One region of the Pseudoalteromonas sp. NEC-BIFX-2020_015 genome, then DNA from elsewhere that is predicted to be linked to it. Evidence: riboswitches for the same ligand, from Rfam matches in the RefSeq annotation. Region 1 holds a riboswitch; the other holds the start of a gene.
The links. A riboswitch is a leader RNA that binds a small molecule or an ion and turns the genes downstream of it on or off. The one in region 1 is predicted to bind cobalamin.
Positions count from the first base shown of each region.

Region 2: linked by a shared signal. The riboswitch ahead of HH219_RS02655 (TonB-dependent receptor) and the one ahead of HH219_RS20380 (ABC transporter ATP-binding protein) in region 1 are both predicted to bind cobalamin.

Region 1 covers NZ_JABCJL010000042.1:6-8,257, forward strand. Annotated here, with positions in the region: partial or broken rRNA gene rrf (5S ribosomal RNA) at 1-102, shown strand, start outside; gene HH219_RS20375 (histidine phosphatase family protein) at 500-1,114, shown strand; cobalamin riboswitch at 1,145-1,288, shown strand; gene HH219_RS20380 (ABC transporter ATP-binding protein) at 1,367-2,203, shown strand; gene HH219_RS20385 (iron ABC transporter permease) at 2,190-3,185, shown strand; gene cobT (nicotinate-nucleotide--dimethylbenzimidazole phosphoribosyltransferase) at 3,189-4,253, shown strand; gene HH219_RS20395 (adenosylcobinamide-GDP ribazoletransferase) at 4,253-5,053, shown strand; gene cobU (bifunctional adenosylcobinamide kinase/adenosylcobinamide-phosphate guanylyltransferase) at 5,050-5,577, shown strand; gene HH219_RS20405 (cobyric acid synthase) at 5,577-7,079, shown strand; gene cobO (cob(I)yrinic acid a,c-diamide adenosyltransferase) at 7,063-7,662, shown strand; gene HH219_RS20415 (cobalamin-binding protein) at 7,662-8,252, shown strand, end outside.
Region 2 covers NZ_JABCJL010000002.1:257,721-265,972, forward strand. Annotated here, with positions in the region: gene HH219_RS02645 (efflux RND transporter permease subunit) at 1-2,064, shown strand, start outside; gene msrA (peptide-methionine (S)-S-oxide reductase MsrA) at 2,200-2,748, shown strand; gene HH219_RS02655 (TonB-dependent receptor) at 3,076-4,923, opposite strand; cobalamin riboswitch at 4,957-5,107, opposite strand; gene HH219_RS02660 (tryptophan halogenase family protein) at 5,398-6,948, shown strand; gene HH219_RS02665 (YajQ family cyclic di-GMP-binding protein) at 7,286-7,768, opposite strand; gene HH219_RS02670 (VanZ family protein) at 7,930-8,252, shown strand, end outside.

The DNA.
Region 1 (8,252 bases):
GCGTTTTGGACCCACCTGATCCCATGCCGAACTCAGTAGTGAAACGAAACAGCGCCGATGATAGTGTAGCATTTGTTATGTGAAAGTAGGTCATCGCCAGGCTCCAAATAAAGAAAGCCCGATTCAATGAGTCGGGCTTTTTTACGTCTGCAGGAAAGTGAAACAGCGAGCAAGGTGCAAGGTGCAAGGTGGCCAGTGTCGCTCAGGCGTTCACCTGAAAGCAATACACCCCCATATATCGGTTGTCGCGATAAATCACGACCGACGGTTTTACAATCAAGTTGCGGGTCTTTTATTGTAGGTCATGCTTTAGCCTGAAGGCATGTAGCATATTCCCCAGAGCTATACATATCCACGATTCATGATAGATCACGAGCTACAGTTTGTGCGAAGTGAATTTAAAGATCGATGTTTCTCTCAGTGTAGAAAATTGTCCAATTAAGCATGATGATATCTGATAAAATTATGGGAATGATAGCTCGTGATTTTTGGGACTTCTATGACGCCTTTTACTAGTCGCATTTATTTGTTACGCCATGGTGAAATTGTTGAGCAAGATGTATTAGCTGGAGGGACTGATCTTTTATTAAGTGATGTTGGTTTTTCACAGTTGAGTCAAGCATGCAAATACTTAACTGATGTTGAATTGGTGCAAAGTTCAACATTAAAACGTTGTAGTGAATTTGCCACACAATTTTCTCACAACCATCAAATTCCTCTTTTACTTACTGATGATATCCGGGAGTTTAATTTTGGAGATTGGGATGGTCGTAAGTATGATGAATTGTGGGAGCTGACGCATTCTCCTAGTATTGGTGATTTTTGGCAAAGCCCTTGGTTAGTCACACCGCCTTGTGGTGAAAATATGGCTGACTTTTATCAGCGAGTATTTCTTTGGTGGCAAAGGTTATTGATGAATATTGTAAATAATCATACGCATAAGCAATTAGTAATTACGCATGCGGGGGTGATTAAGCAATTATTAGGCATTATATGTGAGCTACCAAAAGAATCTAATCAGCAGAATATGTTTGCTGTAGGCTACGGTAAATTTGTTTGTGTTGAGATTTATATTGATAATATGGGTAAAGCGTGGCCAAAAATTGTGTTTTAGAATGCTATTTAGTAGTTTTTAACTGCCTAGATAGATATTAATTGAAATATTTACTCACCTGCCCATAATAGAGTCTTATGTATTTTGGAATGAGGTGAGAGTCCTCAACTGTACCCGCAACTGTAAGTCACGTCAGTGATAAGTCAGATACAAAATACGTTAATTTGAACTAAATGAGCGGGTTAACTCTTCTATTATCATCCTATTGGTAAGTAGTGTATTGGGTTTACTATCGCCAGAGAGAAAAATACATTGCAATCACCTGTAGTAACTCAGCCACCATTACTTAAAGTCACAGAATTATGCTGGTCAGTGGGTAATACCACTATTTTGCAAAATATAGCTTTTGCTATCAAACCAGGTCAATTTGTTGGTTTACTGGGTCCTAATGGTGCGGGTAAATCGAGCCTGCTGCGTTGTTTATATCGTTATAGCAAACCAGGCAGTGGCGAGGTTAGCTTTGCCGGACAGAACATCTGGCAATTAAGTGCAGATGAATATGCAAAGCAAGTTTCAGTGGTACTGCAAGAAACACCTTCGCAATTTAACTTATCCCTTTATGATGTTGTAAGTCTTGGGCTTACACCCCACAAAAGCATATTTAGTTCTACAACCAAAGCGGATAAGCAAATAATATTACAGGCGATCGAACAAGTTGGCTTGAGTCATCATTGTCAACAATCGTTTGACTCTCTTTCTGGTGGCGAAAAACAACGAGCATTGATCGCTCGTTCTATTGTGCAGGGACCCAAACTACTCATTATGGATGAGCCTACTAGTCATTTAGATATTAAATATCAAATTCAACTAATGGAATTGGCAAAGTCTCTTAATGTGACCGTTTTAGCGTCGTTTCATGATCTTAATTTAGCTGCCAGCATGTGTGATGAGTTGCTGGTGATTAAACAAGGTAAATTAGTTGCAACAGGTACTCCAGAGCAAGTGATCACGGAAAAAATGCTGAGTGACGTATTTAGTGTCTGTGCTGAAGTATCAGCACATCCACAGAGTGAACAACTAAAAAAAGTAATTCCGCGAATCACCTACTTTTATGGCTATCAAGGGGGTAGTGCTAATGCAAAAAAATAATTATGCTGCTGTGATCGTTACTTTATTTTTTGGTTTTACGAGCATTTTTATTGCACTTAGCTTTGGTGCTGCGCCAAGTAAGTTCATTGATGTGTACCATAGCCTTATAGGGCAAGGGCATGACCCCTTTATTGAAAGAATTATCTGGCAACTACGGATACCACGTACCTTATTGGCTTTTTTAGCAGGGTCTGGCTTAGCGATTGCTGGGTTAATTTTGCAGACGGTTACACGTAACCCATTGGCTGATCCATATTTATTTGGTATTTCATCAGGGGCATCGTTTGGTGTGGTGTGTTTTATGACAATTACTGGTATCAGCGCTGGTATTTCCATGTCTGCAGCTGCGTTTGTTGGCAGTTTATTTACGATGTTATTACTGGTGTTTATTGCTGGGCGGGCTAGTCGTGGACAGGTTGAAACCATGTTGTTAGCAGGCGTTGCCTTATCGTTTTTATTCAGCGCATTTACCAGTTTACTACTTTATTTTAGTGATCCTCAGGCGATAACCGCTATTTTATTTTGGACGCTAGGTAGTTTTGCTCGTGCTCAGTGGGCCACGCTCTGGTTACCTGCTTTAGTTATTTTAAGCTGTACAGCGATAATGATGGGTTTTCGTCGTCAGCTCAATGCTATGTTATTGGGTGATGAAAGTGCCGTGACATTAGGTATACCGGTACAACGGTTTCGCTTATTAATGTTAATACTGAGCTCATTGATCACTGCTGTGCTTGTTGCCATGTGTGGTGGAATTGGTTTTGTCGGTTTGATGATCCCGCATATTGTGCGTTTTTTTGTTTCCCAAGGTACGCCCAGTGGCTTAATGATGACAGCTTTAGCTGGCGGCATATTCATGGTTTGGGTTGATGTGTTGTCGCGCATTTTACTTACGAATCAAGAGTTACCTATTGGGGTGATCACGTCTGCGATCGGCAGTATTTTCTTTTTATCATTACTTTATTTTCGCAAGCGAGAAAGCTAACCAATGTTCAATATACCGAGAATAGCTAACCAATTTAGCCACATAATCGCTGATAAAATAAATCAAAAAACTAAACCACTTGGCGCACTTGGACAGCTAGAGCAATGTGCCACGCAATTGGTTACTATATTTAGTCAAAAAGTATCAAGTGAAGCTGCCTTTAAAGCATTTACCCCTGTTATTAATAAACCTACTTTGCTTGTTTTTGCAGGCGATCATGGCGTTGCAGCGCATGGTGTATCAATAGCACCCAGTGATGTTACTTCACAAATGGTCACTAATTTTGTCAGTGGTGGTGCAGCAATTAACGTATTTTGCCAACAGTTAGGCTGGCTGTTAGAAGTGGTTGATTGCGGTATTTTACACCCAGTAGCTTCACCAAGTGTGCATAATTGCCGTTTAGGCAGCATTACACAGCCGCTTAATACAAATATGGCGATGTCAATTGAGCAGGTATATCGAGGTTTTGATAATGCCAAACAACTTGTAAAACAGCTTAGCCTTAAAGGCTGTAATACCGTTGCGTTTGGAGAGATGGGCATAGGTAATACAACCAGTGCCGCGGCTATTATGGCTGCGATGCTTAAATTACCCGCACAACAATGTGTAGGTAAGGGCACAGGTGTAAGTGATGATATTGTTGAGCGAAAAATTGCAGTTGTAGAGCAAGCACTTATATTACATAAGTCACAATTTGCAGATCCAATTAGCTTGCTTGCGGCATTAGGTGGGTTTGAAATTGTGCATATAACAGGTGCAATGTTAGCAGCTGCTGAGCAGGGTATGGCAGTGGTGGTTGATGGCTTTATTTGTAGCGCTGCGGCTATGATTGCAATAAATATAAACCCCACAGTTAAAGAGTATTTAATATTCGCTCATTGTTCAAACGAGCAAGGTCACCGATTAATGTTAGATACACTTAACGTTAAACCACTGCTGCAACTTGATTTGCGTTTAGGTGAAGGCTCAGGCGCTGCGTTAAGTTTACCGTTACTGCAAGCGTCACTGGGTTTTTATAATCAAATGGCTAGCTTTGCTGATGCTGGCGTGGAGCAGGTTGTTAGTTAATGCACTCTAATCTAGATGAAAACAAAGTAACGCAATGGCAGTTACTGTTATTAGCAATCAGTTTTTTAACTCGAATACCTGTTGAATTGCGCTTTGATGTGAGTACTGTGCACTTAAACCAAGCAAGTCGTTATTTTGCTTTGGTTGGTTTGTTACTCGGTGGATTATTAGCGCTTAGTTACTGCGTTTTTCAGTTGCTGTTCCCGCTATCAATTAGCATCCTGTTAATGATGGCAATAGGGTTGCTGTTAACGGGCGCTTTTCACGAGGATGGTTGGGCTGATGTGTGGGATGGTTTTGGTGGCGGTTGGCAGGTAGGACAAAAGCTTGCCATTATGAAAGACAGTCGCCTTGGCACATACGGGGCTGCGGCATTGTTTATAATACTGCTAATTAAATTTCAGAGCCTACTTTTTCTTAGTGAATCATTATTAAGTGTGTTGAGTGCAATTTTACTCGGACAATGTTTAAGCCGTATGGTGGCAACGAGTTTAATTATAAGCATGGATTACGTTAGTGAAGATGCCACTTCAAAAGTAAAACCGCTGGCGATGCACTTATCCAACTCTAGTTTAACTATTTTACTGTTAACCGCAGCAGTTTTGCTGGTGAGTTTAATCGCTGCAAGTCTTGTGTTATGGCAAACCGCGTTAATACTCATTGCGGTATTATTGATCTTAAGAGTGATTTTAATCCGCTGGTTTAAACGCCAGTTAGGTGGATATACCGGTGATTGTTTAGGTGCAGCGCAGCAACTAAGTGAAATTGCGATTTACTTAACGTTGGTGAGTGTACTATGAACGCTAATCATACGCTTATTTTAGGTGGGGCTCGCAGCGGTAAGAGCCGTTTTGCAGAGCAGCTTGCACAGCAAAGTAATAAGCCTGTAATTTACCTTGCTACAGGTCAAGCACATGACGTTGAAATGCAAACTCGTATTAAGCATCACCAGCAACAACGCCCTACAGATTGGCAATTAATTGAAGAGCCAATTACGCTGGCTGCAACACTTCAAACACACAGTAGCAAAAATAATTGCATCTTAGTTGATTGCTTAACTTTGTGGCTGAGTAACTGTTTATGCAGCGGTCGAAGTGATTGTTGGGATGAACAAAAAACGGCATTTCTAAATATTTTTGATAATTTACCCGGGCAAGTCATTTTTGTGAGTAACGAAGTTGGTCATGGGATTGTACCGCTTGGCGAACTTAGTCGTCAGTTTGTTGATGAGTCTGGCTGGTTGCATCAAGCGATTGCAGTAAAAGCTGCGCGTGTTGAATTTATAATGGCAGGTCTTGCCTTAACACTTAAAGGGCAGTCATGATGAAAACATTAATGATACAAGGGACAACCTCTGATGCAGGTAAAAGTACCTTAGTCGCGGCACTGTGTCGAGTATTTGTAGATCAAGGTATTAAAGTTGCTCCATTCAAGCCGCAAAATATGGCGTTAAATAGCGCCGTAACTGAAGATGGTGGCGAAATTGGGCGTGCCCAGGCACTACAGGCAATTGCCGCTAAAGTGCCGCCACGCGTTGATTTTAACCCTATTTTACTCAAACCAAACAGTGATACTGGCGCACAAGTGATTATTCACGGTAAAGCGATTAGTAACATGGAAGCACAGGCGTACCACGATTATAAAAAAGTCGCTATGGATGCGGTACTTACCTCGCAACAACGCTTAAGCGAAGAGTTTGAGTTATTAGTTGTTGAAGGCGCGGGTAGCCCTGCTGAAATTAACCTGCGCGCTGGGGATATTGCGAATATGGGTTACGCTGAAGCGGTTGATTGCCCTGTAATAATAATTGCAGATATCGACAAAGGCGGCGTATTTGCCCATTTAGTCGGCACACTTGCGCTACTAAGTGAGTCAGAGCAAGCAAGAGTAAAGGGTTTTGTTATCAACCGTTTTCGTGGTGATATCGCATTACTGCAAAGCGGCCTTGATTGGCTTGAAGAGTATACGAGTAAACCTGTATTAGGTGTATTACCGTATTTGCACGACTTAGCCCTTGATGCTGAAGATGCGGTCGCGATTGATAACCAAGTTAGCCAAGCAAAAATTAGAATAGCCGTTTTGCTATTGCCGCATATTAGTAATCATACTGATTTTGATGCACTGCGCTTAAACACCCAAATTGATATTAATTACATTCGTCATACTCAAATGATCCCTGATGTTGATCTAATTATCATTCCCGGTAGTAAAAATGTGATCAGTGATTTGGCCTTTTTAAAAAATGAAGGGTGGGGGGAACAAATTAAACGCCACTTACGTTACGGTGGCAAGTTACTCGGTATTTGTGGCGGTTTACAAATGTTGGGTAGCGATATTTATGACCCTAAAGGCGTTGAATCAAGCCAAGCACATTGCAAAGGGTTAGAGCTTGCTGAGTTTATTACTGAGTTAGGGCAACAAAAGGTGCTAACGCAAGCTGCAGGTATTATCAATTTGCAAGGGCAACAGGCTAAAGTGGCTGGTTATGAAATTCATGCTGGTAGTAGTCAAGGCCAAGCACTCGAGCGGCCTTTTTTAAAATTTACTCAACACCCTAATAATGTTGCACAAGACGGCTTTATATCAAAAGATGATTGTATAGCGGGTACTTACTTACATGGCTTGTTCGATAGTAGCGAAGCCACGCAATTAATACTCGATTGGGTCTTACCAAATAGTGGCATTACGCAGTTAATAGACATAGACACACATCGCGAGCAGCAATTAACGCGCTTAGCTGATATGTGTAAAGAACATTTAGATTTAGATAAAATCACACAAATTTACCAAAACTGGGAAGGAGTTAATAATGAGCGATACAAATAACGATAAACACCAACAGCGCCAACAAAAAGTAAAAGATAAAGTGGATGAGCGCATTGCTGCCGCGCAAACAGAAAAAGGCGTTTTTCAGGTTATTACTGGTAACGGTAAGGGTAAGTCAACCTCAGGTTTTGGTACGGTAACACGCTGTGTTGGTCATGGCATGAAAGCCGCAGTGTGCCAATTTATTAAAGGCACTTGGCCATGCGGGGAGCGCAATATATTGCAAGGTGCAGGGGTTGAGTTTGCCATTATGAACACCGGTTTTACGTGGGAGACGCAAAATAAAGAATCAGACACTGCAGCGGCGCAAGCAACCTGGCAAGAAGCTAAACGTATGTTGGCTGATGAATCAATTAACTTAGTATTACTTGATGAAATTACTTATATGCTCACCTATGGCTACATTGATTTAGATGAAGCGTTAGAAGTGATTGCTAATCGTCCGCCAATGCAATCTTTAATCATTACAGGGCGCGGTGCACACCGTAAATTAACAGACTTAGCTGATACCGTCAGTGAAGTACGTAACGTTAAACACGCATTTGATGCCGGTGTAAAAGCGCAAATAGGTTTTGATTACTAATGGTTAGGTTAGTACTTATTTTATTTGTGGCTTTAAATTGTTTTAAGGCGATAGCCCAAACTAATAAGCAGCAGCTTAGAATCGTCGCCCTTGCACCACATATCGTTGAAAACCTATATGAGATAGGCGCAGGGGAGCAAATTGTAGGCACTGTAGAATATGCAGACTTTCCAGCAGCAGCCAATAATATTCCCCGTATTGGCGGCCATCAAGGTATTCTGCTTGAAAAGCTTTTAGCACTGAGACCTGATTTAGTGCTCGCGTGGAAAACAGGCAGCAAAGCCGAAGATTTAGCGCGTATTAAAAGCTTTGGCATTGAGGTTTCGTACAGTGATGCCAGCGAAGTGGATAAAGTGCCTAATGAACTGCGTCGCTTAGGTGCACTTACCGGGCGAGAACACGTGGCCGAGCAAGCCGCAATTGAATTTGAACATAAAATTGCTGCTATCAAAGTACAGCATCAAGGTAAAAGTAAGGTGGCGGTATTTTATCAGTTATGGCCTGAGCCGATGATGACGGTGGGTAAAAATACCTGGATCAATCAGTTAATTGAAATTTGCCAAGGTCGTAACGTGTTTGCAAATAGCCGA
Region 2 (8,252 bases), on a different contig from region 1:
GTATTAGTGATCTACATCTTTTTAGGTAATATTCGTGCAACACTTATTCCTGCCGTAACAGTACCGGTGGCATTAGTGGGTAGTTTTATGTTTTTACTGGCGATGGGCTACTCTATCAACTTATTAACTCTACTCGCATTAGTGCTGGCCATTGGCTTGGTGGTTGATGATGCGATTGTGATGCTTGAAAATATTCACCGCCGTATCGAGCTAGGTGAACCACCGTTATTAGCCTCTTATCGTGGCGCGCGTGAAGTTGGCTTTGCCATAATCGCAACCACATTAGTGCTTATATCGGTATTTGTGCCACTGGTGTTTATGGATGGCCGTATTGGCGCGCTGTTTACTGAATTTGCTATGGCTGTCAGTGCTGCGGTGTTTTTCTCTAGCGTAACAGCCTTAACACTCTCCCCTGCATTATGCTCTAAAATATTAAAGCACTCCGAAAAACAAAGTAAATTTAGCCAAGGCATGGATCGCCTATTTAGCAAAATAGAACGCAGCTATCAAAACGCTTTACGCTCTAATATGACTCGCTCTGGCGGGTTAGCATTAACTTTATTACTTGCCGGTTTTGTTAGTTATTCATTATTCCAACAGATCCCATCTGAGCTAACACCAAAAGAAGATCGCGGAACTTTCTTTATCATGATGAGTGGCCCTGAAGGCGCAAGCTACGAAAATAATGCGGCCAACATGGCAAAAATTGAAGAACGCTTAATGCCTTACTCAGAGTCAGGCGAGTTAAGTCGTGTGCTTGTCCGTGTTCCTGGTTGGGGTGGTAGTGGCGGTGTTGCCATCATCGGCATGGCTGACTGGGATGAACGAAAACGCTCAACGTGGGAAGTCATGGATGAGATAAGCGGCAAAATGCGCGAGGTCACTGACGTGCGCGCTTTTGCAATTATGCGCCGCGGTATTGGCGGAGGTGGCTCATCACGCCCTATTGAGTTTGTACTCCAAGGCAATGATTATGATCAACTGGCCGATTGGCGTGATCGCATTATTAAACGCGCTGAGGAAAACCCAGGCTTAGTAAGAATCGATCATGACTACAAAGAAACGTTCCCACAATTTTTAGTTAGCATTGATAAAAATAAAGCGGCTGATTTAGGTGTGTCGGTCTCTGATGTGGGCCGTACGCTTGAGACTATGTTGGGGCAGCGTCGCGTAACCACGTTTATTGACCGTGGTGAAGAATACGATGTGATTTTAAAAGGAACTAAAGCAGACTTTAAAGATCCTACCGACATAGCCAATATTTACTTAAAATCACGCAGTGGTGAACTGGTCCCGCTTGATAGCTTAATAAGCCTTAAAGAAGAAGCCACCGCGTCGCGTTTAAATCGCTTTAATCGTATGCGTGCCATCACGCTCAGTGCCAACCTCGCGGATGGCTACACACTAGAAGAAGCACTTAACTTTCTAAACAAAGTGGCGATGGAAGAAAATGACATTGATGGTGCCGTTGATTACAAAGGCGAGTCGCAGCTTTATTACGAAGGCGCATCAGCAATGACCTATGTTTTCATTCTAGCGCTGACTGTAACCTTTTTGGTATTAGCAGCTCAGTTTGAAAGTTTTATGCATCCTTTTGTTATTATGCTAACCGTACCTTTAGGATTAATGGGCGCGATGTTTGGTTTATGGGCAACAGGGCTTACTTTAAATATTTACAGCCAAATAGGCATTGTAATGTTGATTGGCCTCAGTGCTAAAAATGGTATTTTGATTGTTGAGTTTACGAACCAGCTACGTGACAAAGGCGTAGAATTTAGTGAAGCAATTATCCAAGCTGCCAGCCAACGTTTACGCCCTATAATTATGACCTCACTAACGACCGTTATGAGTGCCGTACCACTAGTGCTTGCATCAGGCCCCGGCGCAGAAAGTCGTATGGTTATTGGTGTTGTTGTATTTACGGGAGTTATAGTCGCGACAATACTCACGCTATTCGTCGTTCCTGCGGCCTATTATGCACTGGCTCGTAACACGCAATCACCAGAGTTTTTACAACAAAAAATCAATCAACAAGCCGCTGAAAAGCCTCTTAAAGAGCTTTAATATTAAAATAGCGTTGCGTCTGCTAGTCGCAACGCTATTTTTGCGTCACAGATTCGATGAAATAAAAGCCTAGTTTACTCGTTCTTCTGATACGCTAGATAACCTGCGTCAGTTAATAATTTTGAGGAGCAAATAATGAGTACAACAAATCAAACCGCAACATTTGGTGGTGGCTGTTTTTGGTGTATCGATGCTGCATTTAGACGAGTTCAAGGCGTTTTAAATGTAAGCTCAGGCTACACGGGGGGCGATACGACGGATCCTAGCTACAAACAAATATGCACGGGATTGAGCGGTCATGCTGAAGTCGTACAGATTGAATTTGATAGCACTGTTGTAAGCTTTGAAACCTTATTAGCAATGTTTTTTACGTTACATGATGCAACTCAACTAAATCGCCAAGGTAACGATATAGGCACGCAGTACCGCAGTGTTGTGTATTATCATGATAGTGAGCAGCAAGCGCAGACAAATGCATACATTGCAAAATTGCAAAGCCAAATACGTGAGGACATAGTGACAGAAGTAAGCCCTGCTGTTACTTATTACCCTGCAGAGCAGTATCACCAAGATTACTACAGCGAAAATCCAGAGCAACGCTATTGCAGCTTGCTTATTGCACCTAAACTGAAAAAGTTTGAGCAAGACTATAAAAAATACCTAGGGCGTGTTGACCTTTCGTGATTAATTTTGCAGCAGTATGTTTGGTATTTAGGCAAGGCAGAGCCTATGTCGTGTGGTTGCTCCACATTAATAGGCGATAACGCAGTATAAATGCCAAACATGCGCTGCCTAAAGGGTTCTTCCTAGGGGCGATTAACTCTTTGTTGCTCGATTTTTACTTAGCCCACTAGGCTACAAACCTCGCGTCGCGATTAAATCGCCCCTAGATTGAACAAATTTCAATCCACAAAGGTCAACACGCCCTAGCTAGTTAACCGCATTTTTAGACACAAAAAAAAGCCCGACACAGTAACGTATCGGGCTTGTATATTTATACTTCAAACTTGATTAAAACTGGTAACTTGCACCAATAAAGAATTGTCGCCCTGCGCTGTTATAACCTAATAGTTGACCGTTTTCAGCAGTACCGGTTCCTGCAGTAAAATACGCTTTGTCTGTTATATTCTCAATGCGAACTTGGAAAGATAACTCATCCGACAATTGATAGTTTGCCGATAAATTAAACACAGTATAAGCAGCTAACTCCGTATTATAATAAGCGATTGATGGGCGAGAAGATCGATATTGCATAGCAATATTTGCATCAAAATCCCCCCAATTTTTACTTAACGTATAATTAAATGTTTCCGAAGGTCTACGCGGTAAATCTTTATTAGTTGTTTCGTCTTTCGCATCTAAAAAGCTCAAGTTAACGTTATGTTGAAAACCTAACCCTTCAAAATCAGCAGATAACTCAACCCCCTGCATAGATACTTTGTCAATATTGGTTGCTACATATTTCCCAGTATCAGCATCGAATTTATTATCTATTAAGTTATCAATATTATTGTCGAAAATGGCGATATCGTAACGACCCCACTTGGTTTCTAACGTAACTCCAAGCTCATTATTGACGGCTTCTTCAGGTTTAATGTTTTTATTAGGTACGTACCATTGGCTCTCGGTTACAAATGCGTTGATTAATGACGGTGCTCTAAATGCAGTGCCGTGATTAAAACGAACGGTTACAGACTTATTTGCTCTGTAGCCAATACCTGTAGTGTAGGTATTAGCACGTCCATGAAAATCATAATCATCGGTTCTAACTACAGCATTACCTAGCCATGTATCATTGTCGTAAAATACACCCACAAACAACGCTCCATTATCGCGTTTTTCTTTAGATGATGTAGCTGACGATTCCGATAAATCTTCATTTAAGTAGTTAAAACCACCCGTCACATCTAACTCTTCAGTTACGGTGTAGAGTCCACTGTATTCAAATTCAATACGTTCAGTGCTATAAATTTGCTGAACATCTGTGCCCGTTTGGATATTTTCTTCTTGCGATAAGCTCACAGATGCACTTTGCGTGTAGGTAGCTGAACTTTTTTTCCAACCTAATTTAGCTATATAGTTTTCAAAATCGTATGCATCATTTCCCCGCGCGCTATCATATTCCCCTTGGCCTTCGCTATATTGGCTAAGTGCACTAAATTCACCTACATTATCGGTTTTATATGCTAGGTTAAAGCCAATGTTTTTATTCGTGTAACCGTCATCATCATGGTCTTTAGTGGCGGGCTTTGATGGGTCTTTACCCGTTACATCGTAACCATCCGTATCTTCATAACCTAAGTTATAATTAAAAGTGATAGCATCTTTTACAAGCCCACCCGCCACTTGATAGTTAGAGTAACTATCACTACCTAATGTCGCTGATACGGTATTATTGCTTGCTTGGCGAGTAATAATATTAATTACACCAGCCATTGCATCAGAGCCATAAATTGCAGCCCTTGCGCCTTTTACAATCTCAACTCGCTCGATACTATTAACGGGTATATTCGTTAATGATACGCTGCCTGAGCTGCCGTCACTAATTCGTACACCATTGACTAAAATCAAAGCATGCTTTGCACTTGCACCACGTACAAACACATCCGCTTTTTGGCCAAAACCACCATTACGAACAACATCTAATCCAGCAATTGTGTTTAATATTGATGGTAAATCTCTGTAGTTAGCTTGCTCTATATCACTTCGTTCGATAACGGCAACGCTTGCTAGTACATCAGTGATTGATTGCTCAAATTTATTCGCTGTAACGGTAATGCGTTCGATTGATTGTTCTGCTGAGGCAGAAAAAGATAATGCAGCAGCAATTGCTACACCTAAAGTAGATTTGATTAACATGACATCCCCTGACCTGCGCCCGCCGCACAAGTTATTTTAAGTTTACTTCAAGGCCGGTCTCCGGACTCTGTGCTGTGCACATTACCGTTGCGGGGGCAGTGTTGGGATTGTGATCATCATGAACACGCACCAACTTCCCGATTATCTTGCTGTTAGTTTCAATTCTTTGAAATATCTACTGAGAGGGTAAGCAAGCACCTTGAAAATAGGCCGCTATTGTGATTATTTTAGAGATGAAAGTCAATGGACGTCTATATAGCTAAACTGGCTTTATCAAGGCCTGCATGTGCAACTTACAGCCAAAGACTGAGAAAGCCTGAAAAATTTCATCCTACCTATTGGGTATTAAAAAAGGTAAATTAATCAAGTAACCTCATTCAAAGCTGATAATTTTATTTATCATTGTGATAGTACATATCCGAAAATAACTAAGCCATTGTTTAAGTTGACAAATTAAAGTTGGAGTAAATAAAAGTGGAACAAATTAAACAAGTTATCATTGTTGGCGGCGGCACTGCAGGTTGGCTAACTGCTAATCACCTCGCTAAAACGCTTAACTGCACCAACCCATTAAGCGTACAAATTACACTTATTGAGTCAAAAAATATTCCAACCATTGGTGTAGGTGAAGGAACAGTGCCTGTTATGTGCCAAACATTAGCGCATTTTGGCATCAGCGAAACAGATTTTATCCGTCAGTGTGATGCGACCTTCAAACACAGCATTAAGTTTATTGATTGGCTAGATAACCCTACCGATAACAAAAAAGAAAATTACTTTCACCATTTATTCAACTACCCAAATATTGAAGAGCTCGATCTGACTCCGTATTGGCTGCTTAATAAAAATAATACCAGCTATGCCAATAGCGTATCAACTCAAGGCTATATGTGCGATCAAGGGCTTGGTCCTAAAAATATGACTCACCGTGAATTTGAAGGGATGGCAAGTTATGCGTATCACCTTGATGCGGCTAAGTTTTCAGCGCTACTCACTGACAACGCTGTCAACAAGCTAGGCGTTAAACATATTCTAACCGATGTATTAGATGCAACACTCAATGTTGCAGGTGATATTGAAAGTTTACAAACAAAGTGTGCTGGCACGGTCTCTGGCGATATTTTTATTGATTGCACAGGCTTTGCCGCTAAATTGCTTGGCGATAAACTTAAAGTCCCTTTTATTGACCAGAGCCATATTTTATTTGCCGATACAGCCCTTGCAATTCAAGTACCTTATCAAAATCCAGATGCTCCTATTAACCCCTACACTAACGCCACGGCAAAAGAGGCTGGATGGATTTGGGATATTGGCTTATCTAGCCGCCGCGGTATTGGCCATGTTTATTCAAGCAATCACACCAGTGATGACCAAGCAGAGCAAACATTACGTGACTATATCGGCCCACAGGCAGATGATTTAACCGCCCGTAAAATTGCCATGCAAGTAGGCTATCGTAAAACTCCATGGAAAAATAATTGTATCGCCATTGGTTTATCACAAGGTTTTGTTGAGCCATTAGAAGCAACAGGGTTATTAGTGTTTGATATTACGGCGCGGATGCTGGCGCAGAATTTCCCAGCAACGCGTAAAGCAATTCCCGCGATAAGCGAGCGCTTTAATGACAATATTACTGGGCTTTGGCAAAAAGTAATTGATTTTATTAAGCTGCATTATTGTATTTCACGTCGTGACGACAGCCAGTTTTGGCTAGATAACCGAGCATCAAGCTCAATTAGCGATTCGCTGCAAAGTAATTTAGCCTTATGGCGTGACACTGTGCCAAACAAATATAACTTCACCAGCGCATTAGAAGGCTTTAACTTAGAAAATTACTTGTATGTGTTGTACGGTATGGAGTTTCCCACCAACTTACAACCCATAGCCACACGTTTTGAAGCGCACCAACAGGCGGCATTCACCATGGAGCAAATAGCGCAAGCCGCTAATTACTGTCAGCAACAGCTTATCCCGCACAGAGAGTTAATTGAAAAAATAAAGCGCTATGGTTTAACAAAGATATAGCTAAACCGTAAACCAAACTAAAAGCCAAACAACATCAATGTTATTTGGCTTTTTAAATACGCTCTAGGGCGTGTTGACCTTTGTGGATTGAAATTTGCTCAATATAGGGGCGATTTAATCGCGGCGCGAGGTTTGTAACCGAGTGGGCTAAGTAAAAATCGAGCAACAAAGAGTTAATCGCCCCTAGAAAGAACCCTTTGGGCAGCGCATGTTTGGCATTTATACTACGTTATCGCCTATTTATGGGGAACAACCACACGACATAGGCTCTGCCTTGCCTAAATACCAAACATACTGCTGCAAAATCAATCACGAAAGATCAACACGCCCTAGGCTTTTAATCGCGAAAGTTTTTAAACTGGAACGGTTGACCAAGATCGGCAGCACGAACTACTTGCATTGCTTCTTGTAGGTCATCACGCTTTTTACCCGTAACGCGTACTTCTTCACCTTGAATAGCAGCTTGTACTTTTACTTTTGAGTCTTTAATCGCTTTAACTACTTTTTTAGCCATATCTTTTTCAATGCCTTGCTTAAGCGCAACATTACGAAATACATTTTTACCCGCACGGCTAATATCTTGTAGCTCTAGGCTTGAAACGTCCATGCCACGCTTTGAAATTTTATTAGCTAAAATATCAAACAACTGCATTACTTGTGAGTCGGCTTCAGCTTTTAGTTTGATTGTTTTATCATTAAGCTCAATAGACGCATCTACGCCTCTAAAGTCAAAGCGTGTTTCTAATTCGCGGTTAGCGTTATCAACGGCGTTTTTTGCTTCGTTCATTTCTACTTCAGAAACGATATCAAATGAAGGCATGTGTCTCTCCTAACAAAATGTTTTTAATTTAAATTTGGATTTGACGACAATTATACCGTCTATTTCATAAATCTTTACATTTTTCTGCGCTTTGTTCAGGTGCGATACTAAATATGTTTGATATACTGCGGCTCTATTTTTAAGCTATTTTAGGATTAACTGTGACTCGGCGTGTATACCAAGCCCTATTTTTAATCAGTATAGTGGCCTTTACATTTTTATTTGCTAAAGAAGTTAAAGGTGCTGCTAATCTATTTCCACATGTTGATAAAGTGGCTCATTTTGGCATTTTTTTCATACTCGCAGTTGTCATGGATAAAGCTTTTAAAATTCCTTTGCTCTTACAAATATTTTTACTTGCTGGGTATGGCGCAGCTATTGAAGTTATGCAAGGAATGCTACCTTATCGCCAAGCTTCAGTTGCCGACTTTATTGCCGACTTTGCAGGCGCAGCAAGTTATTTTGCGATTAAATTGATATTCCA